Regions from separate parts of the Brevibacillus sp. NRS-1366 genome, predicted to be linked through region 1. Evidence: a T-box and tRNA genes for the amino acid it is inferred to sense, from the RefSeq annotation. Region 1 holds a T-box; the other holds one or more tRNA genes.

The links. A T-box is a leader RNA that pairs with one kind of tRNA and senses whether it is charged. The one in region 1 lies ahead of ileS (isoleucine--tRNA ligase), so its partner is inferred to be a tRNA-Ile.
Region 2: it has a tRNA-Ile gene. The T-box ahead of ileS (isoleucine--tRNA ligase) is inferred to sense a tRNA for this amino acid. The anticodon was not compared.

The regions. Positions count from the first base shown of each region.
Region 1 is NZ_JBITPN010000022.1:179,990-194,550, forward strand. Features, by position in the region: gene ACIFQN_RS17490 (glycerophosphodiester phosphodiesterase family protein) at 1-217, shown strand, start outside; gene ACIFQN_RS17495 (hypothetical protein) at 292-486, shown strand; gene ACIFQN_RS17500 (glycerol-3-phosphate dehydrogenase/oxidase) at 623-2,314, opposite strand; gene ACIFQN_RS17505 (hypothetical protein) at 2,439-2,663, shown strand; gene ACIFQN_RS17510 (YolD-like family protein) at 2,936-3,202, opposite strand; gene ACIFQN_RS17515 (hypothetical protein) at 3,186-3,383, opposite strand; gene ACIFQN_RS17520 (bile acid:sodium symporter family protein) at 3,494-4,480, opposite strand; gene ACIFQN_RS17525 (hypothetical protein) at 4,698-4,964, shown strand; gene ACIFQN_RS17530 (YhcN/YlaJ family sporulation lipoprotein) at 5,123-5,572, opposite strand; gene ACIFQN_RS17535 (hypothetical protein) at 6,099-6,323, shown strand; T-box leader at 6,733-6,991, shown strand; gene ileS (isoleucine--tRNA ligase) at 7,060-10,143, shown strand; gene ACIFQN_RS17545 (SOS response-associated peptidase) at 10,278-10,952, opposite strand; gene ACIFQN_RS17550 (WYL domain-containing protein) at 11,193-11,408, opposite strand; gene ACIFQN_RS17555 (tryptophan RNA-binding attenuation protein) at 11,579-11,749, opposite strand; gene ACIFQN_RS17560 (alkene reductase) at 11,935-13,053, opposite strand; gene ACIFQN_RS17565 (ArsR/SmtB family transcription factor) at 13,131-13,400, opposite strand; gene ACIFQN_RS17570 (HsmA family protein) at 13,787-14,152, shown strand; gene ACIFQN_RS17575 (RidA family protein) at 14,268-14,561, shown strand, end outside.
Region 2 is NZ_JBITPN010000013.1:78-14,638, forward strand. Features, by position in the region: tRNA gene ACIFQN_RS06895 (tRNA-Leu) at 125-209, opposite strand; tRNA gene ACIFQN_RS06900 (tRNA-Arg) at 219-292, opposite strand; tRNA gene ACIFQN_RS06905 (tRNA-His) at 313-388, opposite strand; tRNA gene ACIFQN_RS06910 (tRNA-Trp) at 409-482, opposite strand; tRNA gene ACIFQN_RS06915 (tRNA-Met) at 484-560, opposite strand; tRNA gene ACIFQN_RS06920 (tRNA-Ser) at 592-680, opposite strand; tRNA gene ACIFQN_RS06925 (tRNA-Gly) at 689-762, opposite strand; tRNA gene ACIFQN_RS06930 (tRNA-Leu) at 770-851, opposite strand; tRNA gene ACIFQN_RS06935 (tRNA-Pro) at 869-945, opposite strand; tRNA gene ACIFQN_RS06940 (tRNA-Arg) at 1,035-1,108, opposite strand; tRNA gene ACIFQN_RS06945 (tRNA-Gly) at 1,115-1,190, opposite strand; tRNA gene ACIFQN_RS06950 (tRNA-Leu) at 1,270-1,356, opposite strand; tRNA gene ACIFQN_RS06955 (tRNA-Lys) at 1,421-1,496, opposite strand; tRNA gene ACIFQN_RS06960 (tRNA-Gln) at 1,506-1,580, opposite strand; tRNA gene ACIFQN_RS06965 (tRNA-Tyr) at 1,599-1,683, opposite strand; tRNA gene ACIFQN_RS06970 (tRNA-Thr) at 1,744-1,819, opposite strand; tRNA gene ACIFQN_RS06975 (tRNA-Phe) at 1,836-1,911, opposite strand; tRNA gene ACIFQN_RS06980 (tRNA-Asp) at 1,949-2,025, opposite strand; tRNA gene ACIFQN_RS06985 (tRNA-Met) at 2,102-2,178, opposite strand; tRNA gene ACIFQN_RS06990 (tRNA-Val) at 2,208-2,283, opposite strand; tRNA gene ACIFQN_RS06995 (tRNA-Glu) at 2,395-2,471, opposite strand; tRNA gene ACIFQN_RS07000 (tRNA-Asn) at 2,499-2,574, opposite strand; tRNA gene ACIFQN_RS07005 (tRNA-Ala) at 2,581-2,656, opposite strand; tRNA gene ACIFQN_RS07010 (tRNA-Ile) at 2,747-2,823, opposite strand; gene gyrB (DNA topoisomerase (ATP-hydrolyzing) subunit B) at 3,057-4,982, opposite strand; gene remB (extracellular matrix regulator RemB) at 4,985-5,269, opposite strand; gene recF (DNA replication/repair protein RecF) at 5,280-6,398, opposite strand; gene yaaA (S4 domain-containing protein YaaA) at 6,415-6,630, opposite strand; gene dnaN (DNA polymerase III subunit beta) at 6,680-7,819, opposite strand; gene dnaA (chromosomal replication initiator protein DnaA) at 8,026-9,387, opposite strand; gene rpmH (50S ribosomal protein L34) at 9,967-10,101, shown strand; gene ACIFQN_RS07050 (hypothetical protein) at 10,259-11,227, shown strand; gene rnpA (ribonuclease P protein component) at 11,369-11,737, shown strand; gene yidD (membrane protein insertion efficiency factor YidD) at 11,742-11,966, shown strand; gene yidC (membrane protein insertase YidC) at 12,005-12,763, shown strand; gene jag (RNA-binding cell elongation regulator Jag/EloR) at 12,760-13,389, shown strand; gene mnmE (tRNA uridine-5-carboxymethylaminomethyl(34) synthesis GTPase MnmE) at 13,759-14,561, shown strand, end outside.

The DNA of each region.
Region 1 (14,561 bases):
TCCAGACCAAATTGCTCCGTGGCTGTGGGGTTGGCCTAATCGCTTTATGGAAAGAATGGAGCAGAATCATACAAACGTGATTCTCGTGGCTGGCAGCGGAGATGTCTCCAGCGGTTTTGACAGTGTAGACGATCTTTCGCGCATCCCTCCTGGCTTTTCCGGGTGGATATGGACAAACAGGATTGATCGGATCGGACCTGTCATACAATCTAAATAGAAAAAGGAAAAATGTGAAACTGTCGCCAAACATATTCGTATATACGAATACACATACGTCAAGGAGTGATTGTAATGTTAAAAAAGCTATTGGGAAATCTACTGGGTAATCACTCATCTACATCCAGCAAGTACCGAAAGTTCAGCAGCAGCGACTACAAACACCGAAAAGGCCATGATCCAAATTACGGACATGGGCAAGGGCATTCTTACTACGGAAGCTCCCATTACAAGAAAAAGCGCTCCAGTCGTAGCTTTTTCAGCAGTTAAACGATCGTTTAAAAATATACTTATCCCGTCTCCAAAGACCGTGACGTTTGGCAAAGCTTTCTCCTATTACGACAAAAAGCACCTTATCAGGGTGCTTTTTTTTGCGTTGCGGATTTCCATGCGAACAGTGATCCACTCAATCAATTGGGTTCTCCAGTTCATTGTCGCTGCGTGGAAGGTGATAAATCGTACCCAGCAGCCGAGCTACCTCCGCTCGCTGTTGTTCCAGCACGGCCTTGCTCCATCCGAGCTTTTCCCCCATCAGGCAAATGACTTTTCCAGCGTTCTCTTCCGCCTTTTTCACCTGAAAATACGTCCACCCTGTTCGAAGTCGAAGAAAATCAACAGCGGTAGCTGTCATCTCCTCCTCCACCGCATACGAGATTTGCGCTTGCAGCAGTTGCTCCCCTGTCAATCCCTCGCCTTTCTTTTTCACTGCACCTAAATGGTTGTAGACGCGAAGTGTATTGGTCCCGAATAAATCTACCCATTCCGAGGCCGTATCCCCATCCACACCACGCGAAATCCCTTGCTTCCAAATGGCTTTTTTGCATGCCTCATAATTATTGTGACCCATGCGTTCTCCACCGCTAATAACGACTCGATCCGTCGTACAAGCTCTGTAATCCATTCCCGTCAGCTGCTTCAATTGACTCGTGACCAGGTTCACCACTTTTTCAGCCATTTTGCGAAAGCCGGTCAGTTTGCCCCCCGCTATCGTAATCAGACCCGAGGGAGAAATAATGATCTCATCCTTGCGTGACAGCTCAGATGGTCCCTTCCCTTCCTGATAAAGGAGAGGTCGCACACCTGCCCAGTGAGAACAAACATCTTGGACCCGCAGGCCCACTCCTGGAAACATGGCATTTACGGCTCGCAGCAAGTAATCTCGATCTTCCTCGGTCGTTCGAAGTTGATCCATTTTCAATTGGTACGCAGTGTCAGTCGTTCCTATGTATGTGACATTCCCACGCGGAATGACAAAAATCATCCGTCCGTCAGGGGTATCGAAATACGCAGATTGGCGAATGGGCAGTCTATCTTTTGCCACAACCAGATGCACCCCTTTGGTTAAAAAAAGGCGCTTTCCCAAAAGAGATCCATCTACTTTTCGTACCTCATCAACCCACGGTCCTGCTGCATTGACAATTTGCTTTGCGTATAAATCAAAGCTTTCATTTGTAATCCGATCGACAACATGGACACCTGCTACTCGCTTTTCCTTGTAAATAAAGCCCGTCAACTGTGCGTAATTTACGATGCTTGCCCCGTGCTGCCACGCTGTTTTCATGATATCTATGGTCGACCTGGCGTCATCGGTACGGTACTCATAGTAATAGCCCGCGCCTTTTAATCCTTCCGACTTTAACAACGGCTCCAATTGGAGGGCTTCCCGTTTATTCATCATTTTACGTCTTTCCGGACGTTCCACCCCAGCCAGCCAATCATAGAGGTACAAGCCAACGGAAGAAGCGAAGTACCCGTATGTTCCCCCGCGATAAATAGGTAAGAGCATGGGGGAAGCCACAACAAGATGCGGTGCGTTTTTATACAAGATCGCTCGTTCACGCCCTACCTCTTGGACTAGTTTCACATCACCTTGCTTGAGATATCGCAAGCCGCCATGGATTAGTTTTGTCGAACGGCTGCTCGTCCCTGAGCCGAAGTCGTTTTGTTCGATCAGGCCAATCCGTAAGCCGCGTAGAGCTGCATCCAGTGCAATCCCAGCCCCTGAAATGCCCCCCCCGATGACTAATAAGTCCAATTCATGCATATCCATCTTTTTGAGGAGCGCCGTCCGATTTGCAGCCGAAAAACGTGTAAGCATTGCTTTCTCCCTCCAAGCAGAAAACCGTTCTCTCGATTAGGTAAAATCCTACATCCTTGCAAACAACTGTTTTTCGAAGAAATGATTTTGTTATGCTACAATATGGGAAAAGGAGTGTGAGCGTATGAATCCTTCGAAATCATTTTATTACACAGTGGACCATACCATGGTAGATGAATATAAAAAGATGCTCGACCTGATGAAAATTCCGTATTCCTTAGAAGCTCCTGTTGCTTTGCTCAAAGATGGAGCCGATCAGTATTCCTTCGTTTTCCCCAACATGCCTGCGCGCCTCTATGCAATGGTTAGCAAGCTGTTTAAAGGTGACGGCAAACCCTACCCCCAATGATCAGTCCATTTTACCAGCTATCGGAAAAAAATCCTATTTACCCTAAAAAGGGAGGTGATTGGGCAAAAAAAGTGACCCATAAAGAGCCAAAGTTAGGAAGTGGAGAGAATGCAAGCTATGTCATATATGCAAACATATAAAAATCGTACGTCTACCGTTTTTTGATCTTTCCAAATATTCGCGTCACATTTCCTGACACCATGACGGGGGAACTACAAAATAATTCATGGATGACGTGGAAAATATCGTTTATGAACATGATCGAAATATCGCTATCCTTGTACGTAAAAGATATTTTCCATGTCGATCCACGTACTTTTCGTTTGGTTGACGAGCTTGATTTTCCGCGATTTCGGATCCAACCATTTTACAACTCCCCACATAGTACATGTATTACCCTTTTCCCCCTCCAGGGACACCCACCAGCTCACCGTTACAGCATAATCCTCCCTCCCCGAATCGCGAAGTATGTAGTAAAAGGATTCTCTCTCCTGCGGTGTTAACACCTTTTCTTCTGCACTCTTAATGCCTGCTGCCACGCGAATTCACCCACCCTAATCTACATAAGTCATTGACCGCTCGTCTCATTTGGCGATCTGCAACAATGGCAACTATTTCTGCACCATTATCCAGCATTCTGAAAACTCGCAAATGCATTTTCGTCAATACAGGAACACGCTTCATTTTCTTGTTTACGGGAACCATTATCGTTTCGATCATGACTTGCCCCCTTGATCTCGAACGTTTGTTTGTATTATATACGAACACGATACGAACGCGCAATAAAAATTGACATCAAAACCCTTTTTCGAGTAAACAAAAAAAGCAGGCTATCCTGCTTTCTGGCTGAGCTGTGCTGTTGAATTGTGAACAGGTCTTTTTTCCACGATCGCAAGGAACTTGCCAAATGTAGAAGCTAGAGTTTGTTGAAAAAGCATGCCCAGTACAACCGGAAGCGCGACGGAAGCCGGGAAATATGAGATCGCCATAACGGCACCTGCACTGATATTTCGCATCCCGCTGTTAAAAGTGAGAGTCACGATCGTTCCTCTGTCCCAGCCGCAGCATTTGGCGATGAACCAACCGACAAGATAACCCGTGACAGCAAGCATCAGAACTACTCCTGCCATGCCGATAAGCCTTCCATCCAACTTAGACAGATACGGAGCAATTACGGAGCTATTAATTGCGACCACCACGCCCATCCCGATCTTGGAGAAAGGAGCCAAGCGTGGAGCCAATGTAGTCTTTACTTTTCCATCAGTCAACTGATTGAGCAGCATACCGATTAATGAAGGCAATACGATCATGAAAAACAGACCTTGCATCATGAGAGCCATGTCCATCTCTACTTTTGCCCCTAAAAACAGCGACATGCCCAATGGAACAACAAAAGGAGAGAGCATCGTATCAATTAAAATAATCGAGAGCGTCAGAGCAATATTTCCCATGTAAATAGACGACCACAAAAAGCTGGAAATACCCGTCGGAATTAATGCTGCCAATACAAACCCTGTGACCAGATGCCTATCATCTGGATAAAACAGGCTTGCCGTTCCCCAAGCGATAAGCGGCATGAGTCCGTGCAGAATCAAAAGATTGGCAATTAACGGCAATGGGCGCGTAAGTACTTTGGCGAATTCTTTGAACCCGGATCCGAGACTCCCGGCAAAAGTCATAAAGGCAAAGATCCAAGGAGACAAATAAGTATATGGTTGCAAATAATTGCTCGCCAATACGCCAATGAAGACACTGCTTGGCGTTAGAATCGGCATTATTTTTTCAAGCATCTTGTTTATTTTGGCTAATGTGTCCATACATCCACCTCAGAAGTCACTTAAGTAAGTGCGTGTTGCTCATAAAAGACCGCAGAATGGCCGCTCTGTGAACAACTGACGTGACGTATGTTATCATGAACCCTTTTCTTTAACAAGACTAACGTTCATTTTTATACTATGTAAATTCATTTCATCCCCCCGTCCTTGCATACTTTCCCAATGGCGTGTAAAGCCTAAAGTGGAAAGGAGGTATTTTATGAACGGAATGGATTGGGTTGAATTTATCCGAAAAACCGAAGATAAGATGTATCACCTCCATCGAGCGATAGATGGAATCATTAATGAACCCGACTATAAGGAGTCCGTCTCTGCCCTTACTGAGGTGGTGAGAGATTATCAAGTGCTCGTTGAAAAAGCAAAAGATGAGCTTCGCACTGTAGACCTGCACCGCCGTCGTCGTGACAACCATGATCTTCATGATCTTCATGTTCATCGTGACCATCGTGACTTCGATCATCACTGACTGACTAAAAAGCACATCAACCTACTGAAAAATACACAAAAGACTCCTACTGAAGGAGTCTTTTTTCATACAGACAAAGAGCTTCGTGAGCAAAAGCAATGAAAAAGGTAACAACTCAAGCCCGCATTCGAATAAGGCAAGGTCATTACCAAGCTGTTTTACCCCTTCATTTGTTTCTCTATCTGTTGGAATTTTTTCTTTTGCTTGCACGCTTCTTTAACGTCTGTCGGCCATGGCTTCTCGCTAATTTTCTGCAGCTCACGGTTTAGTTTTTTGTCTGAAGTGACATGAATGTCCGATTTAGGAAAAGCCGCTTTTAATTGCTCGGCGACCTGTTTTTTAATCGATTCCAATCGAAATCGATTGAAGTTACTCACTTTGACGGCTACATCCAACTCATTATCAATCTGAACAGCAACTGCGCTATCAACGCCTTTGACTTGGCCTGCAATGGATTTCGCTTGTTCCTCCCACTGCATGTAGCGGACTGGTGCAGGAGAACACAACGGTTCTTGTTCCTTCGACTGGATCCCGGCTTTGGAATTCGACTGTGAAGAGCAGCCCGTGATCAATAACGTGAATGCTAAAACTACGAGTGTACTGCGCAAGCAAAAACCTCCCAACCAAAGTCATTCTATCTTTAGAATGACCGCAAATAGCAATAGTATGTGGGTGTGATTATTCCAAAGAAAAACCCGCCTCGGTGCTTGCCAGAGACGGGTCGGGATATGCGAAATAAAAAAACGGTGACTCATCTGCATTATTGAGTCACCGCAGACCCCAAGAACTTTTCGAGTCCTTATATAGGATATATCAAATGATATACAAGCGCGATAGGAGAAAACTGGATCGTTTTCATTTCCACATTTTTTTGAAAAAAAACCCAACCAGTTAAATATGGTTGGGGGCGGACGGGGTAGTACGCTAAGTCATACGTGAATAAGGTAAGCATATCGGTTGGGTGGAGTGCTAACAACAAGTATATATAGGTATAAATACCTATTCTTAGATTGTTGTCTTTTGGTTCTATACGAAAAATATGGAAATTCACCTGTACTTTCAGGTAATGTGATAATAAATAAAGAATAATAAAAAGTGAATGCTGAAGATGGGATCTAGCCTAGGAGGTTTTTTATGGAATCCATAATCATTCTTTTATCGCTTGGAATGGCTGCCCTTGTTTTATACCGCGTCTTCAAGTATAAGTTCACGAAATATAATCGGGAAAATATCGGGTTGTCGATTGCTGGAATTATCGTAGGAAATGAGGTGACTCACCGCCCTTTATCTCAGTTTTTTATTTTATTATTTATTTTACTCCTCACCTTTTTAATAGTAATTTCTATTTTCAGAAAATAACGCTCCTTAATGCGGATAGTTTCCACTATGCTACACTCATATAGGGTGATTAGTAATGACAAGATTTTTTTCTTTTCTATCAGAAATCATTAGAATTTTACTATTGTGGTTTCTTTTCATGTATGCAGTTCATTTTCTAGTCCATGAATTGTTTACGTTTCCACTCTCGGACACCTCTGATTTATTGCTGACTTTCTCTATGTACTTGGCTTTTTTTATCTTATACCGCAACAAGCTGCAATTCGCAGGGTGGTATAAAAGCACGAGGAATACACCTCTGCCTCGGTACGTAACTATTTCGATCACTGCCACTTCAATTTTGTCCTTTTTACTCGCTCTTTGGATTTCTTATATTGATTTGACATTTGCTTGATTCTGTTGTAAAAAAAGAGGTAACCAAATGATCTGAAGAAATTCATTGACGAGAAAGAGTAAGCTAAACCCCTTGTTCCCCAGAGAGTTGGCCTTGTGCTGAAAGCCAACGTTCAAGACTTAGCCGAAAATCCTCTCCGAGAAGGAAGGCTGAAAGCAGTTCAGTAAGCTAACCCGGGATCCCGCCGTTACAAGGGACGCGTATGATGGTACGTAGTATGAGGTGCCGAAAGATCATGTTTAATTGGTCATTTCGGAACAAGGGTGGTATCGCGAGATGGAATCTCGTCCCTTAGGGGGCGGGATTTTTTTGTTTTTCTTGAGTTATACACTCAATTATTTGAATGGCGAAAGGATGAAAAACATGAGAAAAGTGGATGTGAAAGAAAAAGCGAGAACCCGTGAGTTGCGCGTCTTGAATCAGTGGAGACAAAACAATACGTTCCAAAAATCAATGGATGATCGGATCGGAAAACCGAATTTCGTATTTTATGAAGGCCCTCCGACAGCGAATGGAAAGCCTCATATCGGCCACGTACTCGGACGGGTCATCAAAGATTTTATCGGTCGCTACAAAACGATGTCCGGCTATCGAGTCGTCCGCAAGGCAGGCTGGGACACGCACGGACTTCCCGTTGAGCTCGGCGTCGAGAAGCAGCTCGGAATCTCGGGAAAACAAGAGATCGAAAAATACGGGGTAGCCAAGTTTGTTGAACAGTGCAAAAGCAGTGTCTTTGAATACGAGAAGCAGTGGCGGGAACTAACCGAAGCAATCGCTTATTGGACAGACATGGCTAATCCCTACGTCACCTTGACGAATCCGTACATCGAAAGTGTCTGGCACATCTTGTCTACCATTCACAAGAAAGAACTCCTGTACAAAGGTCACCGTGTTAGCCCCTATTGTCCTGACTGCCAAACGACGTTAAGCTCCCATGAAGTGGCACAAGGCTATGAAGACGTAAAAGATTTGAGTGCTACGGTGAAATTTAGAAGCAAAGCGGGTGAGGAGATTTTTCTCGCCTGGACAACTACACCGTGGACTCTCCCCGCGAATGTCGCATTGGCGATTAACAGAGACATGGACTACGTGCGTGCAAGACAGAGGGGCGAAATATACGTCGTAGCCAAAAAGCTTGTGGAAAAAGTGTTAAAGGAAGACTACGAAATCCTATCTACTCACAAAGGTGCAGAATTCGTCGGAACTGCCTATGAGCCACCGTTTGGATACATTGGCGTGAATCGAGGTCACATCGTTGTAGATGCAGAATACGTCAGTGACACAAGCGGAACAGGTATCGTTCATACTGCACCTGCACACGGAGAAGAAGATTACCGTACGTGTCGACAGCATGAGCTTGACTTTGTAAATGTCGTGAATTTGTCTGGACAATACACCGATCAAATAACCGATTATGCCGGACGTTTCGTCAAAGATTGCGACGTCGATATCGTAAAAGACTTGGCTCATCGTGGTTTGCTGTTCTCCAAAGAGCGTTATGAGCACAGCTATCCTTTTTGCTGGCGCTGTAAAACTCCACTGCTCTATTATGCGATGGAGAGCTGGTTTATCAAAACGACCGCGATTAAAGACCAGCTAATCGAAAACAATCAAAACATCGATTGGTACCCTTCTCATTTACGCGATGGACGTTTCGGCAAATTTCTGGAAGAGCTCGTCGATTGGAATATTAGTCGTAATCGCTTTTGGGGTACTCCCCTAAACATCTGGATTTGTACGGATTGTGGAATCGAATATGCGCCAGAGAGCCATAAAGATTTACGTGAAAAATCAGTGGAAGCCATTGACGAGAGCCTCGAACTGCATAAGCCTTTTGTTGACGAGGTCAAACTGCGTTGTTCTTGCGGGGGTACCATGGAAAGAACACCTGAAGTCATTGATGTGTGGTTTGACAGCGGCTCGATGCCATTTGCCCAGTACCACTATCCTTTCAGTGATGAGAAGCTATTCCAGGAACAATATCCTGCTGATATAATCTCCGAAGGTATTGACCAGACACGAGGTTGGTTCTTCAGTTTGCTTGCGGTATCCACCCTTTATAACGAAAAATCACCCTATAAAGCGGTCATTTCAACCGGGCATGTATTGGATGAAAACGGTCTGAAAATGTCAAAGAGTAAAGGCAACGTTATTGATCCGTGGGAAATCATAGATGAATACGGTGCCGACGCATTCCGCTGGGCACTCTTGTCTGATAGCTCGCCATGGAGCAGCAAACGATTCTCGAAACAGATCGTAGCGGAAGCCAAGTATAAAGTGATTGATACGATCAACAACACGCATGCCTTCTATTCGCTGTATGCGACGATTGATCAGTATCAACCTGAAGACCATCTACAACCCGTTCAGAAGAATAAACTGGATCGTTGGATTCTTTCCCGGTTAAACACTACTCTGCAGAATGTATTAAAAGGAGTCGAGTCCTACGATTTTCTCAATCCTGCCAAGCACATCGAAACGTTCATCGACGAATTGAGCAACTGGTACATCCGCCGCTCCCGAGACCGTTATTGGAGTAGTGGAATGACGGAGGATAAGGTGGCAGCTTACCAAACACTGCATAATGTCCTGCTGACACTCGCGCGGATGATCGCGCCCTATGCACCGCTCATCGCCGATGACATCTATTGCAACCTGGATGGCAGCCAAGGAAGTGTCCATTTGACCGATTATCCAAAAGTAGACGAAGACGCTATCGACGAAGCTCTGGAGAACGACATGGAAACAGCACGTCAAATCGTTGAGCTCGCTCGCAATATTCGCAACGAAACAGGAATCAAAACACGCCAGCCATTGTCCGAGCTGATCATTTCCCTTGAGCGCGATTTTAACCTGGACCGCTTTGCAAGCATCATCAAGGATGAGATCAACGTAAAAGAGATCCGTGTGGAGCAAAGTGACAGCAGCTTCGTTCGCTACCAGTTAAAACTAAATCTAAAAGTAGCCGGCAAGAAATTTGGAAAATGGGTCGGGCCCTTGCAAAACCATTTAAAACAGTTGTCAGCATCTGAAGCAAAACAAGTCGTTACGACCGGCTCTTTGGACGTCCCTCTTTCCGGCGAACTGCTTCGTCTTGCGTTAGATGAGCTGCTGGTGGAGAAGCATGGGAAAGAAGGCTTTGCTTCCGCATCTGGCTATCAGATGAACGTCGCTTTAAATACAACGATAACAAAGGAGCTCGAAGAGGAGGGTCTCGTGCGCGAGGTCATACGCGTGATCCAGGATTACCGCAAGAAGCTGGATCTACCTCTTGATAAAAGAGTAAGACTGACACTCGATGTCGATGTTCAATTAAAAGAGGCATTGCTGCATTTTGATCATGTCCTGCGTGAAAATGTGCTCGTTGCCGATGTCACCTATGCGGAAGAAGAAGGCATGGAGACTTTTTCGATTGGAGCTAAGCATTTCCGTTTGCTAATTAAGTAGCTCCTAAAAAATGACCACATACTGATCAACGGTAATGAAAATAAAAAAGCAACGGCAGTTCCGGACAGAAATGAGTAATTTCCGTGGCTGTCGTTGTTCTTTCCTTTGTTTCCCACCCTTAAGTTAAATAGGCGTTACTTGTCCGCAGTGATCTCTCTGATACATTCAGGGACATCATTCTTTGCATTACCTACAAGCGACGAAACCGGATAAGCCCTCATCTCTTCGGCAGGAAAAGGTCGGAGCAGATCCAGCAGCGTCTTCGTATCCTGATTATCCCTGTTTAACCAGTCTGCTTCATCCGCAGGGTGCAAAATCGCAGGCATTCGATCATGGATATCTGCAACAAGTGAATTGGGCGATGTCGTAATAATCGTGCAAGTGCTCAGCTTCCTACCGTCCGGCGACATCCAGGTATCATATAACCCCGCAATGCTGAACAATTTTTGAGATCGCAACAAAATACGTGTAGGTTGCTTCCCTGCGGCTGTCTTCTTCCACTCATAAAAGCTATCCGCTGGGATCAAACACCTTTTTCGCAAGAGTGGGACTCTAAAAGCCGGTTTATGTACCAATGTTTCAGCGCGTGCATTGACCAAATTTATTTTTTCATCTTTTGCCCATGAAGGAACTAGACCCCATCTCAACCTTCCTACCCGATTCCTATCTCCGTCATGGATAACGGCTACGACCATTTGGGTGGGACTGATGTTGAATCTCGGCATGTACTCAAAAGGAATGGTGTCCTCTGCATGATAATGGTCTAATAAATTTTTTAATGAAACGGTTAATGTGAACCTACCGCACATATGCCCTCCAACAAAAAAAGTCCCTCGTATGGACGAGGGTTGAAAAAGGTTGTTAACAGTGTATGAAATTTAGTATGCCCAGACCTTATCCACATTATTCACCGAAACCTTCTTTCTACTCCCATGCTTCCCATACCATCACGATTCCGTCCTGTTTTGGTGCATAATTCTTGCACAGCAGGTGTCATGCGGCGCCTTGCGGAATAGTTCGCAATGACCCGGGGCACTTTTCGCTCGATATCAGACAGCACGGCCGTTCACCATCGGCTCAATAGCAAGTATATTGTTGATGGCAAAAACGCGTGGCCCCCGGCGTGTTAGACAGTATGCTTTTAACCGATTTCCTTCCACCTCTAATGGACGTATGACTCGAATCGTTGTCTGACCGTTGTTGCCGAGATAAATCACACGAATGAGTTGCTGTTGTTTTATTGCACGAAGCATTTCCTTTATCACTTCATTCGCCTCCGAATGGAACGTTTGTTCTGTATTATATGCGAACAACATACGAACATGCAAAGGAAATACTTTCCGAAAAATAAAGCAAAAAAAGAACGCCAGTCTCCTTTTTACAAGTGAGTATCTGACGTCCTCTCGTGATTTAATATCATGCACGCAGCAAGGTTTTATAGATGCTTTTTTATGAAGTGAAGCAAGGTCTGACCTTGGGCTGTTAGTACCGTGCCTTTGCCATCGCATTTAGAGCACGCGATTTTTTCCTTTTCCTCATTTAATAACACGCCTTGACCTTCACACTCCCAGCAAGATAGTTCTAGATCATCCATAGAAATCGACATTGATTTCCTACCCCTTTATTTATGATGATAGTTTGCTCCACAATCTGGTGATCGCTGGTTTCTTTTTTCTGAATTGATTCTATCATGACTGTGGCATGTTCTACCAGCAAGGCAACTGAAACGAACAAAAGGAAGCTCCACAATGAGCTTCCTCCCTTTTTACCTTTCTCGTTAAAGCTCTCCCATCAAACCAAGACAGCGAGATGCTTCTTAGCATCATATTCTTCCAGTTCCTCACCATTTTTCAACCGATGAACAAAGTCGGGATTAGCGATCAACGGGCGCCCGAAAGCTGCCACATCAATCGTGCCTTCTGCCAACGCTTGTTCAGCGTTTCTTGGATCGAGCGTGCCAACCCCTACAATCACGCCATCCCAGTATTTGCGGACCAACTGATGCATGGTTCTTCCGTCTGCCAGCACGCGAGTAAACTGCATGGTGGAAGGATGGATCATGGTAGCTCCGACTTCCTTGAATGCTTCTACAAACGTGCGGATGGCCATTTCCGGATCTTCCCACATGTAGCTCGGATTATCGCTTTTATGAGCAGAAAAGCGAATTAATGTTCTGTCGGTACCAATTGCATCAATAACCGCCTTCAAGACTTCTTTCATTAGTGTCAATCTTTGTGCCAGGTTTCCGCCATATCGATCTGTACGATGATTGGATACATCTGAATTGAATTGATCGATTAAATACCCATGTGCGCCGTGAATTTCCACCCCATCAAAGCCGGCTTCTATTGCGTTCCTCGCTGCCTCCGCAAATTGTCCAATTAATTCCTGAATGTCTGCGATAGTCATTTCTTCTGGAGTATCATAGGGCTTTCGGAAACGAGGAACAGCTCCTTCTGCTTGAATGGCTGAAGGTGCCTGCGGTGGCAAGTTCCCCGCCAGTTCGTGATGGGATAATCGTCCTACATGCCATATTTGCGCAATAATCGTACCGCCTTCTTTATGCACAGCATCCGTTACTTTTTTCCAGCCCTCGATTTGTTCCTGGGTATATAGGCCGGGAACTCCTTGATTGCCTTTACCCCGCTTGCTAACAACGATCCCTTCTGTAATGATCAAACCAATCCCATCTGCGGCCCGTTTCCGGTAGTACTCGACTACATTTTCTCCCACTACACCCGTCTGGTCATCTGCAAAGCAGCGAGTCATAGGAGCCATCGCTGTACGCGTTTGTAGGCTCCAGGCTCCGATCTTTACTGGCTCAAAAATTTTACTTTCTTCTCCATTATCCAGGGCCCCCCAAGCTTTCGTTTCGGTTGCTTGAAAAATTCCTTTCTTTTCTTGACTCATCGGTTGCTCTCCTCCATTTCAGTTCTTTTTTTAGTATTTATATAAATACCGAAATATATGAGAAAAAATATTCCGCTTTAATCTTCAAGCAAAGCGGGAGCATATTGTTCAAGGACTTCGCGTTGCAAGCTGTAGTATCGGTAGGTTCCCTCTTTGCGAACGGCAAGCAGTCCACAGTCAAGCAATGGCTTTAAATGATGTGTCAATGTTGAGTTTGCCGCGATGTTCAATTGATTAGCCATTTCCAGGCAGGCCAACTCCGGTTGCTTGGAGAGCATTTTCACGATTTGAAAACGCGTGGCTTCACCCAGTGCTTTGTAGACTTTTACCGCGCAATCATCAGTCACCCAAGGTAACCTCCCTTCCATGCCAACTATGTATTTCAGTAATTCTAGAAATACTGTATTTCATTAGCTATTTGTTGTCAAGTGATAGCCTATTCTCTGGTGTGTACACGTATACAGTAGGTGATAGCAATAATAAGCCCGTGACTGTCGTTACGTTCAAATCTGAGGACGTTTCCGTACATCTTTCCTTAGATGGTGAAGGATCTCTCAAGCGTTTCTTAAAAGATATTTATCCATCTGAATAATTCTTCTCGTATCTGGATGCCCGAATGCAAAGCTCGGGCATGTTTTTTTCACTTTCCTTCTTTCTTGTTCATCAGACGTTCATATTCCACCGCTACACTAACAGGTGTAAACATAAAAATTAGAAATGGAGATGAACGCAGTTGTTACCATTAGCAGTCATTTTTATCAACCTGGCCCTACTGTCCTATACGATTGGGGTATGGAGTGAAAAACGGTCTGGAGAACTAAAATTAAAGCATTTGGCTTACTTTGGCTTCGGATTATTATTCGATACGATCGGGACAACGTTTATGAAATTACTTGCGGACGGATCAGCCATCAATTTGCATGGAATAACCGGTTTAGTAGCTCTGATCCTGATGTTCTTTCACACGGCATGGGCATGCTTTGTTTTATGGAAAAAGAAGGAGCTACAGATAAAACAATTCCATAAATTTAGCCTGAGTGTGTGGGGGATCTGGCTTGTTCCTTACTTCATCGGTGTAGCACTGAGCTTCATCAACTGAGTCAGGACGACGCTACCCAACTGTTGATTTTAAGCTGTCATTTCTTTTCACAAATATTGCGATTGTTTCTTCGTGATGGTATAATCCTCCAATTAAAACATTAGGAGGTAGACTTATGAAAGTAACACGTAAAAATCATGAAAATGTAGCTCCTCCGATTGCAGCGTACACGCACCTTTCCATTTTGCCGAGAGATGCAGACTTACTTTTTTTGGCTGGGCAAATTGGAGCGGATGTAGATGGAGCTATTCCAGATAGAGTCGAAGATCAATTTCGAAATGCGTTAAACAATGTCATTCGCATTTTAGCTAGTGAAGACGTAACTTTGGACGCGATCGTTAAAATGAATTTCTGGTTTACGGAAACATTTGATCGCAGTGAATACCTAGCCATTTGGAACGAATTCCAC
Region 2 (14,561 bases), on a different contig from region 1:
CAACTACTTTTTTTACTAACTCTTTTAAGCTAGTAACATCGCATGCCAACTGGGCAGATTTATAATATAGCACGTTCTAACAAAAGAATCAAGTGCTTTTTAAATTTCATTGAAAAAAATTCAATGGTGCGGTCGGCGAGACTCGAACTCGCACGGGTCGCCCCGCCACCCCCTCAAGATGGTGTGTCTGCCAATTCCACCACGACCGCATGTAAAAACGTCTCAGGAGAGGTTCGAACTCCCGACCGTCCGCTTAGAAGGCGGATGCTCTATCCAGCTGAGCTACTGAGACATATTTTGTTTTGAAAAATATGGGGCGATCGATGGGACTTGAACCCACGAGTGCCGGAGCCACAATCCGGTGCGTTAACCCCTTCGCCACGACCGCCATATATATGAAAATAACTTTGGCAGGGGCAGTAGGAATCGAACCCACACCAAAGGTTTTGGAGACCTTCGTTCTACCGTTAAACTATGCCCCTATGGTAGCGGTGGAGGGGATCGAACCCCCGACCTTTCGGGTATGAACCGAACGCTCTAGCCATCTGAGCTACGCCGCCAAAATGATCAGCCTGATTCAGTAAAAAGAAGTGGCGGAGGGAGAGGGATTCGAACCCCCGTGAGCTTGCACTCTAACGGTTTTCAAGACCGCCCCGTTATGACCACTTCGGTATCCCTCCGCAAAAAATGGAGCGGGTGATGGGAATCGAACCCACGCGACCAGCTTGGAAGGCTGGAGTTCTACCATTGAACTACACCCGCAAAAATATGGTGCCGGTGAAGGGACTTGAACCCCCACGGTTTCCCTCACGATTTTGAGTCGCGCGCGTCTGCCATTCCGCCACACCGGCTTATCAAGTTGTAAAACTGGTCGGGAAGACAGGATTCGAACCTGCGACCCCTTGGTCCCAAGCCAAGTACTCTACCAAGCTGAGCTACTTCCCGATAATAATGTTTACTTTTATGTTGCGGGGCCCCCGAAAAGTACTCGGAGTTCGCTACAATGCTCTTCTTCACTTTTTGGGGTGTAGAAGCGTGCCCTGAGAGATTCGAACTCCCGACCTTTTGATTCGTAGTCAAACGCTCTATCCAGCTGAGCTAAGGGCACATGTTATGGAGCGGACGAAGGGTCTCGAACCCTCGACCTTCGCCTTGGCAAGGCGACGCTCTACCAATTGAGCTACGTCCGCATAAATAATTAATTAGTTGTGGGGTCCCCGAAAAGTATTCGGAATACGCTACAAAGCTTCACTTCACTTTTTGGGGGAATGGTGCGGTCAAGAGGACTTGAACCTCCACGGTGTTGCCACCACTAGAACCTGAATCTAGCGCGTCTGCCAATTCCGCCATGACCGCATTATCAATCCGGCACCCGAAAAGCCTTCAAAACAACACTCTACTTTTTTGGGTTAAAAAATACTGGTGAGCCATGAAGGACTCGAACCTTCGACCCTCTGATTAAAAGTCAGATGCTCTACCAACTGAGCTAATGGCTCGTATTAAAATGGCTGGGGTACTAGGATTTGAACCTAGGAATGACGGAGTCAAAGTCCGTTGCCTTACCGCTTGGCTATACCCCAATAGCCACGAAGTAAAGATGGTGGGGAGAGACGGATTCGAACCGCCGAACCCGGAGGGAGCAGATTTACAGTCTGCCGTGTTTAGCCACTTCACTATCTCCCCAGCTTTTCCTTGAAAAGCACTGTGCAAACAGCACGCACACGCTATTTTCTAGGTAAATTGTGGTGCCGGCAATAGGACTTGAACCCACAACCCCCTGATTACAAGTCAGGTGCTCTACCAATTGAGCTATACCGGCATATTTCATATAGTAATGGTGGCTCGGGACGGAATCGAACCGCCGACACGAGGATTTTCAGTCCTCTGCTCTACCGACTGAGCTACCGAGCCTCAAGCATTTGACGTTCCACCATTGCTTGAGAAAGAATGGCGGAGCTGACGGGACTCGAACCCGCGACCTCCGGTGTGACAGACCGGCGTGAACTCCAACTTCACCACAGCTCCATATTTGGTTGCACCCAAGGGCACTCCCATCTCACTTGAGCAAGAAGAACTTTCAACGTAGTTCAAGTGAAAAATTTGGTTGCGGGAGCAGGATTTGAACCTGCGACCTTCGGGTTATGAGCCCGACGAGCTACCGAGCTGCTCCATCCCGCGACGTTACTAAGTCACTTTATGAAATTAAGTGGTGGAGGCTGACGGGATCGAACCGCCGACCCTCTGCTTGTAAGGCAGATGCTCTCCCAGCTGAGCTAAGCCTCCGTAACCCCACAAAGTGACGAATATGCTTTGAAGCATATTCCGAGTACTTTGCGGGGGCCCCGTCAACTTCAATGATGCCAAGAAGCATCAAATCCACTTTGTGGGGTAGTATGGTGACCCGTAGGGGATTCGAACCCCTGTATGACAGCGTGAAAGGCTGCTGTGTTAAACCGCTTCACCAACGGGCCAGGATGAATGTTATATAAGTTTCTGAATGGCTCCTCGGGACGGACTCGAACCGCCGACCGATCGGTTAACAGCCGATTGCTCTACCAACTGAGCTACCGAGGAACAATATGGTGGAGCTGAACGGGATCGAACCGATGACCTCCTGCTTGCAAGGCAGGCGCTCTCCCAACTGAGCTACAGCCCCATGAAAGAAACCAAAAAAAGTGACGCTTATGCTTCGTTGGTTATTCCGAATACTTTTCGGGGACCCCTCAGCAAGAAGAAAAAGCTATAATGGTGGGCCTAGGCTGACTCGAACAGCCGACCTCACGCTTATCAGGCGTGCGCTCTAACCAACTGAGCTATAGGCCCGTATCCCTTCTGGAATTATAATCTAGCATAGATTTTAATTCATTGCAATAGAATTTTTCATATTTTTTATCAGATACAGCTAAAATTTTTAAAAAGTAGATTTACGTATATCTACCTAGCAAAAAGCAACCGTGTTTACACAATAAAAAAGAAGCTCAGCTATTCATAGCATGTATCAGAATACACCGCCTGAATAGCTGAGTCTTCCTACATGTCCTTCATTTGTTTGTCGATTAAATATCTAGATCGCGTACTCTTGAAGCATGCTGCTCAATAAACTCTCTGCGCGGTTCTACTTCATCGCCCATGAGCGTTTCAAATACCATATCCGATTCCATAGCGTCCTCTAGGTTTACTTGAAGAAGCGTTCGAACGTCTGGATCCATAGTTGTTTCCCACAATTGATCCGCGTTCATTTCACCCAATCCTTTATAGCGCTGGATATTGGGTTTAGGAGTCGTTTTCAAGGTTGCCAGAATTTCATCACGCTGCCTATCGGTATAGGCATAATGAATCTGCTTCCCTTGTTTAATACTAAAGAGAGGCGGTTGGGCAATATAAATATACCCTGCTTCAATCAATTGTCTCATGTAACGATAGAAGAATGTCAAAAGAAGGGTACGGATGTGAGAACCGTCGACGTCCGCATCGGTCATGATGACAACTTTATGGTAACGTGCTTTGGTAATGTCAAAATCTTCGCCGACCCCCGTACCTAGTGCGGTAATGATCATGCGAATCTCATTGTTGCCCAGAATTTTGTCGAGACGTGCTTTTTCCACGTTCAAGACTTTACCCCGTAGTGGCAGGATCGCCTGGAAATGGCGGTCACGACCCATCTTTGCAGAACCACCCGCAGAGTCTCCCTCTACGATGAACAGTTCTGACTCAGACGCGTCTTTAGACGAACAATCCGCCAATTTACCCGGCAATGCACTTACTTCCAAAGCGCTCTTGCGACGAGTCATTTCCCGAGCCTTCTTCGCTGCTTCACGCGCTCTGGCAGCCATCAAAGCCTTCTCGACCACTTTCTTGGCAATCCCCGGATTTTCCTCCATGAAGCTGTTAAAGCGATCGCCAAAAACAGACTCTGTAATGCTGCGGGCTTCAGAGTTGCCGAGCTTTGTTTTCGTTTGACCTTCAAATTGCGGCTCTTGAATCTTCACCGAGATAATGGCGGTAATCCCTTCGCGCACATCGTCACCAGAGAGATTCTGATCCTTTTCCTTCAAAAAGTTGAACTTGCGGCTATAGTCATTAATCACACGAGTAAGGGCTGTTTTAAAGCCGGTTTCGTGAGTTCCGCCCTCATGCGTATTAATGTTATTGGCAAAAGAGTAAATATTGCTGACGTAGCTATCGTTGTACTGGATAGCTACTTCGACCAGCAAGCCATCCTTTTCGCCTTCACAATAAATAACCTCGTCATGCAAAGCCTCCCTGTTCTTGTTCAGGTACTCAACGAATTGCACGATACCGCCCTCATAATGGAACGATTCTTCCCGCTCCTGATCAGGACGTGCATCCTTTAGCGTAATGCGCAGTCCTTTATTCAGGAAAGCCAGCTCGCGAATCCGTTTTTGCAGGAGGTCGTATTCAAAGACTGTGGTTTCGGTAAAAATAGTCGGGTCAGGCTTAAACGTAACCTTTGTCCCGCTGTCTTCCGTTTCACCAACGATAGCGAGGTCCGCTTCTGGAGCACCTACACGAAAACGCATGTGATAAATGTTGCCGTTTTGTTTGACTTCGACTTCCATCCATTCGGAGAGCGCGTTCACAACCGAGCTACCTACACCGTGCAGACCACCTGAAACCTTGTATCCGCCACCACCAAATTTACCGCCGGCGTGCAAAACGGTCAAAACAGTTTCTACAGTTGATTTACCAGTCTTTTCATGAATGCCGGTTGGAATTCCCCGGCCATTATCGGTTACAGCTATGGAGTTGTCCGGCTGAATGACTACCAAAATCTCGTCACAATAGCCGGCAAGTGCTTCGTCGATGGCGTTGTCGACAATCTCCCATACCAGGTGATGCAAACCGCGGCTGCTGGTCGACCCGATATACATGCCGGGACGTTTCCGAACTGCCTCTAACCCTTCCAGCACCTGAATCTGACTAGCGTCGTAGTTTGTATCTTTTGTCGTCACTTGATCCACTCTTAAGTCAACTCCTCTACTTCAGCTTGTACTAAGGGAACCTGATCCAAGCTGTCCACGAACTGAGCGCGTCGCTTTAGCGTCAGAGAAGAAATAGGTGAACAGTATATGGCATCCTGGGTGATTACATACGACTTTGTTTCTTCCTCGCTGTGATCAACAACGGTTTTCCGTTTTTCATGCAAGAAAGCCTTATTGATTTTGGAGGATTTGACAGTCTGATGGTCGAGAATGGAAATGACTTCCTTTGTGCTCACCACAGTATCTCCACCAATGTGTATAAACATCCCTGATCCCCTACCTTTCCCCCGAGATTTTCCCTTCCTTCACGTAAAAACGAGAGGCTTGCTGGAGAACCTGATGCTTTAAGCCTTCCACACCCGTTGTGCTTACAAACGTCTGAACCCGATCCTGAATGGTTTCGAGCAGCAGGGTTTGTCGATGTTCATCCAACTCTGACAAGACATCATCTAACAAAAGAACGGGGTATTCGCCTACTTCTTCTTTTATCAGCTCGATTTCGGCCAATTTGATGGACAGCGCGCTGGTGCGTTGCTGTCCCTGAGAACCGTACGTCTGTACATCCATGTTGTTCACCTTAAGTGAAAAATCATCACGGTGCGGTCCAATCAGGGTGCTTCCCCGCATGATTTCTCGGTCGCGAACCTCTTCATAAGCAGCCAATAGCTTATCAACTGCCTGGTCTACTGTCATCTCTTCCGTGACGGGCGATGAGTTTTCGTAATGCAAGGAAAGCATTTCCCTGCCGTCGGTAATGCCAGTGTGGATCTCTTGTGCCCACGTTTCTAGCTTGCGAATAAACTCAAAACGCTTCCGTAACAATTTTACAGCTAAATCGGCTAATTGGGTATTCCAAATTGCCAGCATTTCCAGCGAGTTACTTTTTTTCATGGCCAAATCCTTCAAAAGCTGATTTCGCTGGGCCAGCACCTTGTTGTAATTGCTCAAATAATACAGATACGTTGGAGATACTTGCCCGATTTCCATGTCAATAAAGCGTCTGCGCTGAGCAGGAGCTCCTTTCACGATGGACAAATCCTCCGGAGCAAACATCACGACATTCAATGCTCCCACATAGGCACTGAGCTTCTGCTGCTCCATTCCGTTGATTTTGGCCCGCTTTCCCTTTGCTGTCAACTGCAGCTCCAAACGAACAGAACCGTAGCGACGAAGAACATCGCTACGGATAGCGGCATAATCAGCCTCCCAGGCAATCAGCTCCTTGTCTCGGGGCGTGCGATGGGATTTGGCCAGGGCCAACACGTATATGGATTCCAGTACATTTGTTTTGCCTTGAGCATTGTTGCCAATAAATAGCTGAATCGGACCGTCAAATGACAGGGAGAGCGATTCGTAATTGCGATAGTTGGTTAGCGACAGGTTCTTGAGAAACAAGAATCACGCTCTCCTCTCAGCGGCGTACCACTTGATAGCGGCCATAGCCTTCAATCGCCACTTCATCGCCAGGATATAGCTTGCGGCCGCGCCGGTTATCGAGCTCACCGTTGATCTGGATCGGCACTTCAGCCAGAAATGCTTTTGCCATACCTCCAGTATCAATGACTTCCGCCAGCTTTAAAAATTGCCCGAGGGCGATATATTCGGTCGTGATGGAAACCTCACGCATGGTAGGGCCCCTTTCTTTTACGTAAAAACATTCCTTTACGAAAAAACGCCTAGTAGGTACGCACTGGCAAAATCAAATGAAGCATCCAATCATGGTCAGTTGGACGAATGACAAATGGACTCATAGGGCCAGTAAAGCTTGCTTTAATTTCGGTGCTGTCAATCGCACGCAGGGCATCGATCATGTATTTGGCATTGAAGGAGATTTTGAGCTCTTCTCCATTCATCGCTTTCGGCGTCAACATGTCTGTTACTTTCCCGATCTCTGGAGCATTTGATGTGATTTCTACGCTTCCATCAGATAAAGTAACCAATTTTACCACGTTTGATTTGCCTTCGCGACTCAGCAGGGAAGCGCGCTCAATCGATTGCAGCAACTCTTTTGTGCTAACTGTGATCTCGGTTTTGCTGCCTTGTGGAATGATTCTGGTCGTGTCCGGGTACGTTCCCTCCAACAGACGGGAATAGAACAGAATGTGTTTCGACTTCACCAGGATCTGGTTTTCCGCTACGACGATATCAGCAGGGTTTTGGTCGTCATCCAATATTTTTACCAATTCATTACAACTTTTACCCGGTACGACCACGTTATGGAAAGAAAGATCCTCCGGGCATTCTACCATTGCCGTACGGCTAGCCAAACGGTGGCTGTCTGTTGCAACAAAGCGCAGTTGTCCTTGATCGAGCGACCACATTAAGCCAGTCAAAATCGGACGCATCTCGGATGTGGATACACCAAATACGGTTTGACGGATCATGGCTTTCAAAAGATCACATGGAACGCTGAAAACTTTATCCTCTTCCAAGTGCGGCAACTGAGGGAATTCATTCGCATCCATCCCATTAATGGTGAATTCGGCTTGGCCGGAACGAATTTGGGTTACGAGGCGATCATCAACCTGAATGTGGATTTCGTTGCTAGGCAGTTTGCGTACGATCTCGCTGAAAATACGCGCTGTCAATACGATACTGCCTGGCTGATGAATCGTAACTCCCCATTCTCCTGCTTCTTCCAGTGGAATCTGAACTTCGATGGATACATCAGAATCACTTGCCGTTAGAGTGAGTCCTTCATCATCAGTCTTTATCTTGATCCCGGTCAAAATTGGAATGGTTGTTCGGCTAGAAACCGCTTTGCTGACATGCGACACGGCATTAGATAGCTTGTCTCGCTGAACGGTAATGTGCATCAAAGTGAGCCTCCCTCTTTTTAGACGCTATTTTTTCCCTCACCATGCATAATGGCTGCGCCTTTATCATATCTTATTAGGATATATCTTTTTAACAGAAGTAGTAATAGGGCCTGTGGATTTGTGGATATGTGGATCAAACACGTAAAAGAGAGCCTATACACATGTGGGTAAGTTGTGTATAGGCTTTTTGCGTTATTCACAGTTTAGTGGTGAGCTTTTAGTTTTTCAATGAGCGATTGAATCGTTGTCTGCATTTGCGGATCACTAGCCAGGGCACGAGAGATTTTTTCATGTGCATGGATGACTGTTGTGTGGTCGCGTCCGCCGAATTCGTCTCCGATTTTGGGCAGGGAAGCATCAGTCAGCTCTCTGGAGAGGTACATAGCGATTTGTCTGGGAAAAGCAACGGTTTTGGTCCGTTTTTTCGCTTTAAAATCCTCCAGCTTGAGATTATATGCATCGCCCACAGCTCGTTGAATGTCAATGATGGTGATAACGCGAGGGCGAGAAGACGGAATGATATCTTTCAGCGCCTCTGCGGCCAATTGCGTATCAATATCGCGATTAATCAAGGATGAGTACGCTACAACACGAATCAAAGCACCTTCCAGCTCGCGAATATTGCTGTCAATTTGGTTAGCGATATACGCCATCACTTCATTAGGAATGTCCAGATTCTCCGCTTTTGCTTTTTTGCGCAAAATGGCGATCCGTGTCTCAAGATCAGGCGGCTGAATATCCGTAATCAAGCCCCACTCAAATCGGGAGCGCAGGCGATCCTCCAGAGTCGGGATCTCCTTGGGCGGCCGGTCAGAGGAGATGATGATCTGCTTGCTTTCTTCGTGCAAAGCATTGAATGTATGGAAAAATTCTTCCTGGGTCGACTCTTTTCCAGCCAAAAACTGAATATCATCAATTAAAAGGACATCCACGCTACGATATTTATTGCGGAATTCGACCGCCTTATTGTCGCGAATGGAGTTGATGAATTCATTTGTAAATTTCTCAGATGACAAATAAACCACTTTTGCCGAAGGATTGTGTTGAACCACATAATGGCCGATCGCATGCATCAAGTGGGTTTTGCCAAGACCGACACCCCCGTAAATAAAGAGGGGATTGTATGCTTTTGCTGGAGCTTCTGCGACCGCGAGAGACGCCGCATGAGCGAATCTATTCCCAGAGCCAATGACAAACGTGTCGAAGGTGTACTTGGGATTCAAAATACTGGGCGGCTGATCATCCGCAGCAGTAGGCGGAGCACTGGCTTTTACCCGTGGGGTAGGCTGTTCATCGGCAAATGCGGGGTCAAGATTCTGCAAGACGACGAATTTTACCTTCATATTAATACCAGTTACTTCATATAGTGTATCGGTAATCAGTTGAGCGTACCTAGTTTCGAGCCAATCTCTGGCAAAGTCATTGGGCGCTACGACAATCAGTGCATCTTCTTCCAAAGTAGTTGCTTTCGTCGCCTTCAGCCAGGTATCAAAACTGGGTTTGCTTAGCGATTTTTCTATCTTGGCCAAAACTTTGCGCCATAGCTCGCTAATCGCTGCATCCAACCAGAATCCCTCCTTTTGGACAATCCGTAAAATAAATTCATCAATCGAAAATATAACGAAAAAATGCAAAAATCTGTTATGTGCCACCCGTTTGTCAACATGATCGTTGGTTGTCGACTGTGGATAAAAAAAGTCGAAAAAAAGGGATTACACTCGGAGAAGAGAAAAAAAGCAGACGGTTATCCGCACCCATGTGAGTAACAACATACACAAAGGAAGGAATCTGTCCACAAACTTATCCACATGCTGTGGAAAACCTGAATTACCTATGGAAGTTATTCACGCTTCAAAACAAAAACATAATAACAGATATAACGCATGGTATCAATGGTTTTTTCATACTTATCCACAAACACAACCTCTGGTGCTATGTACATATGCACATGTCCATATTTTGTGTACAAGCTGTAGATAAACTTGTCGATTTTTGTTTTTGTGGATAAAATGATATCCACAGGTCCGGGAAATAGTTTTATGGGGATATTTGCCTTGGTAATGAAATTCCACTGTAACTTGACTTTTTAGGCATATGTTTTTATAATGCAAAAGAATGTCTGTGGAAGACGGAGGTGTATAGTAATGAGACCAACATTTAATCCTAACAACCGCAAGCGCAAAAAGGATCACGGATTCCGTAAGCGCATGAGCACAAAAAATGGCCGCAAAATCTTGGCTGCTCGTCGTCAAAGAGGTAGAAAAGTTCTTTCCGCATAAGGCCACTCTTTTAGTGGTCTTTTTGTTTGCCTGTTAAGTCGGAAAATTCTTTGTTCATGCGAAAAGAGGAAGTCCTGCAGCGATGTTGAAACCTTTTGGAGGAGTTTAATTACCTAGCTACTAAAAGGAAGAAGCATGAAAAGGCCAGGAGGAATCCATGGAGCGGAACGAGAGTTTTACCGACTTTTTTGTTTTATTGGCCCAAGACTTTTTAAAGGAAGAGTCTTTTCCAAGCATGGTCTGCGCTTATGCAGGGGGATCCGTTGGAAGAGGAGAGGCAGATGCCCATAGTGATCTGGATCTGAACATCATTGTGGAGGGCAAAAGCGACCACACCAGCGAGAATAGGGAGTTCAGAGGACAGATTATTCAGCTTCACATTCATCCTGCTCCAATCAATGAGACCGTGTACGAGAGACCATGGTCGTGGCGCTATATAAAAGAAGCAAGACTGATTTACGATCCACAGGGGCGCTATTCGACTTGGTTCCACTTTATGCGTGATTATCTCGACTCCGAAGAGGGAAGAGGCAAAATGCTGGAGCAAGCAAAGAGGGACATTGATCAGTACCACGATACTGCAAGTCTCGCGCTCGCCGAGGGATTTGACTATTCGGCTTATCTGGCAGCTTGGGCAGGTTGGACTTGTGCTGTGCAAATGTATGCTTATTTTTGCAAAGGAACGGCAGCGGATGGCTGGTTATTTCCCCTCATGAAAGAGACAGGTCAATGGGAAGTGATTGAGAGGCTTCTTTTAGAGAGCTACGGTGCCAAACAGGATGTACAAGACCGAATGGGGCTGATAGCCGCCTATCGGGCGTACCTGCGTTCTCAGCGGGATAGGGACATGTTTGCTCTGGACCCCCTAAACGATATCCTGTTACGGCGAAAACTAGAGCGCTTGAGGCGGCAAAAAGAGGAGGGAGCTGCGAAGTTTCTCTTATTTTCGGAAGCCATTTGGCTCTATCTTTGTGAGGATGCAGACCAATGGCTGGAGAATCACTGGGAGTCACTTCCACGCGGGCTTCTTTTGCGGCTAAAAGAGTTAGGATTTTTACAAGCGGATGAAGAGCTGATCAACCGTTTACGTATCCATAGCGATGAAATAATCGCTACGATCTGCTAATCTACGGCGATCCTTTCTCTTTTTTTCTGATTTTCTTGTAAACAAAGTGCGCTTATGGGAAAAAAGTGGACGAAACAAGGATATACTGGTAGATGCTGTTTACGTTTTCTACTATAATTGTGATGTTAGGGGTTGTTTACCTTGCATCGTTCACACCGGCTCAAAAAAAATGAGCACTTTCAAGCAGTGTTTCAACGAGGAAGTTCGGCTGCTAATAAGCAGTTTGTCCTATATTCCGCCAAGCAAGAGGGACAAGCAGCTTTTCGCGCCGGGATTTCCGTAAGTAAAAAAATTGGCAACGCCGTTATCCGTAACAGGGTCAAGCGGCTCATACGCGAGGCGGTAGCACGCTTGGAAACCGCCATTCCACTCGGTCTGGATCTTGTCATCATCGCCCGTCCAGGAGTGGAAACGATGACCCTTGAAGCCATTGAGCAGTCACTATTGCACGTCATGAAACGAGCCAAAGTGATCAAACAGGCACCCGTACATAATGGAAAAAGAGGGTGAAACGATGTTGGCGAAAGTCATGGTTTGGTTGATTCGTGGATACCAATTATTTATTTCTCCACTGAAGCCACCCTCATGTAGGTTCGCGCCCACCTGTTCCCACTACGCCATCGAATCGATTCGTCGATTTGGGCCGTGGAGGGGAGGATGGTTGGCCCTTCGTCGCATCCTTAAATGCCATCCGTTCCACCCGGGCGGGTTTGATCCGGTCCCGGATCAACGCAAATAATCATACCTCAATTGAAGCGGGGAAAAGGAGGATCACCCTTGAGTAGACGCACCCTCAGCATTCTTATGCTGACCTTGCTGGTTCTAGTTTTGTCGGGCTGTAATCCGCAGACTGCTGCACCAATCGGCCCTGACGCAACCGGCATCTGGGACAAGTATTTAGTATATCCCTTGTCTTGGTTGATTAAAGAGAGCGCACTTATACTCGGTAACAACTACGGACTGGGTATTCTGGTAGCTACAATCATCATTCGCCTGATTGTACTGCCTTTGATGGTGAAGCAAATCAAGAGCTCCAAGAAAATGCAAGAGCTTCAGCCAGAAATGCAAAAAATCCGTGAGAAGTACAAGAATGATCCGCAAAAGGCTCAACAGGAAACAATGGCTGCTTTCCAAAAGAATGGTGTCAATCCATTGGCTGGTTGCTTGCCAATGCTGGTACAAATGCCGATCCTGATTGCGTTCTACCATGCGATTATCCGTACGACGGAGATCAAGACACAAAGCTTCTTGTGGTTGACGTTGGGCGAAAAAGACCCGTACTATATCTTGCCGATCGTTGCAGCAATTACAACCTATCTACAATCCAAAATGATGGGACAGGCAACACAAGGCAACCCGCAAATGCAAATGATGATTATCATGATGCCGTTGATGATTCTGGCAATTGCGGTTACCTTGCCTTCAGCTCTTTCTCTGTACTGGGTGTACGGTAACCTGTTTACGATTGTACAAACCTACTTCCTGTACCGGGATAAGGGTAATAAGCTTACTCCTAAGGAGGGAGCCTCCAAGTGAAAAAGGTGGTTGCTACGGCAAAAACGATAGACGATGCTGTGCAGAAAGCTTTGCTGGAATTGGGTGTGCCGCGTGAAAGGGCAAGTGTCCGTGTTCTAGAGGAACCGAGCAGAGGTCTGTTTGGATTGATCGGGGCCAAGGACGCTAAGGTGGAGGTAGAATTTCACTTTGATCCGGTTGCACAGGGACGTGACTTTCTTCAAGACGTTTTGTCAAACATGAAGGTAGATGCCAAAGTGGAGACACGTTCAAATGAAGAGGGCATGCTGTTTGACATCCAGGGAACGAATCTGGGAATCATTATTGGCCGTAGGGGACAAACTCTTGATTCATTACAGTATCTCGTAAACGTCGTAGCGAACCGTCATGCGGAGAAACATGTTCGCATCACGTTGGACGCTGAAAATTACCGGCTGCGCCGCAGGGAAACACTGGAGCAGTTGGCGGATCGGGTGGCGAAAAAAGCCCTATCAACCAAGCGTGATGTGCGCCTGGAACCGATGTCGGCTGCCGAGCGGAAAGTAATCCATGCCTTTTTGCAAAAAAGAGCAGATGTGGTTACCTTCAGCGAAGGAGACGAACCCAATCGATATATTGTAATCGCACCGAAAGAAGCCTCTCGTTAGGCTTCTTTTTTTTCTGTATTTTTTTTGCGTTTATGGTTATCCACTGTGGATAATCCGTGGTAGGATTGGAGTATCCAAAAAAAGATCATACTGTGGATAACAAAAGCGTAGCAGCAACCTTGAGCAGGAGGTTGCTTTTTCCTGTTGAGTGTGCGGCAGCAGTCCGAAAATCTGCACTTTCTTTTGGAATTTTTCAGGTCGATCTGTTAAGCTAGTAAGTTAGTGGCTGACTCGTTTGAACGTATAAGAATTTAAGCGCGAACGCTTATGAATTCTGGAGCGCATGAAACATTCCGCTAAAACGCGGTCGCTCATCTTTGAGGAGGCCTCGATAGAGGTTTTCTTATTGGAAAGCTTGAGGTGAATATCATGAAATTCGATACGATAGCGGCGGTCGCTACTCCGATGGGGGAAGGCGGTATTGCTGTGATCCGGGTAAGTGGACCGGAGGCGATCGAAGTTGTGGATAAGATATACAAAGGAAAACAACAGTTGTCCACTGTGGACAGTCATACGATTCACTACGGTCACTTGTATGATCCACTGACAGGTGCGCGAGTGGAAGAGGTGCTGGTTTCCGTTATGAAGGCACCGCGGACTTTTACGCGGGAGGATGTAGTTGAAGTGAATTGCCACGGAGGGATCGTTTCCGTGGAAAAAGTGTTGGAGCTCATTTTGGACAATGGTGCACGATTGGCAGAACCAGGTGAGTTTACAAAGCGTGCATTTTTAAATGGCCGCGTCGATTTGTCGCAAGCTGAAGCTGTTATTGATTTAATTCGGGCGAAGACAGACAGGGCGATGAAAGTGGCGCTCAATCAGGTGGAGGGAAAGCTGTCTCGTCTCATTCGAGGGCTGCGACAGAATCTGATCGAAGCCATGGCTCATATAGAAGTGACGTTGGACTATCCGGAGCATGATGTCGAGGAATTTACACAGAACTTCTTACGAGGCAAATGTGTAGAGGTGAAAGAGGAGATAAAACGGCTGCTACAGACGGCGAAACAAGGGAAAATTTTGCGGGAAGGTCTGTCTACCGCGATTATCGGGCGCCCGAATGTAGGAAAATCCTCTCTATTAAATAGCCTTGTCCAAGAGGAAAAGGCAATCGTTACCGATGTGGCGGGCACTACTCGTGATGTGATTGAAGAATACGTCAACGTACGTGGTGT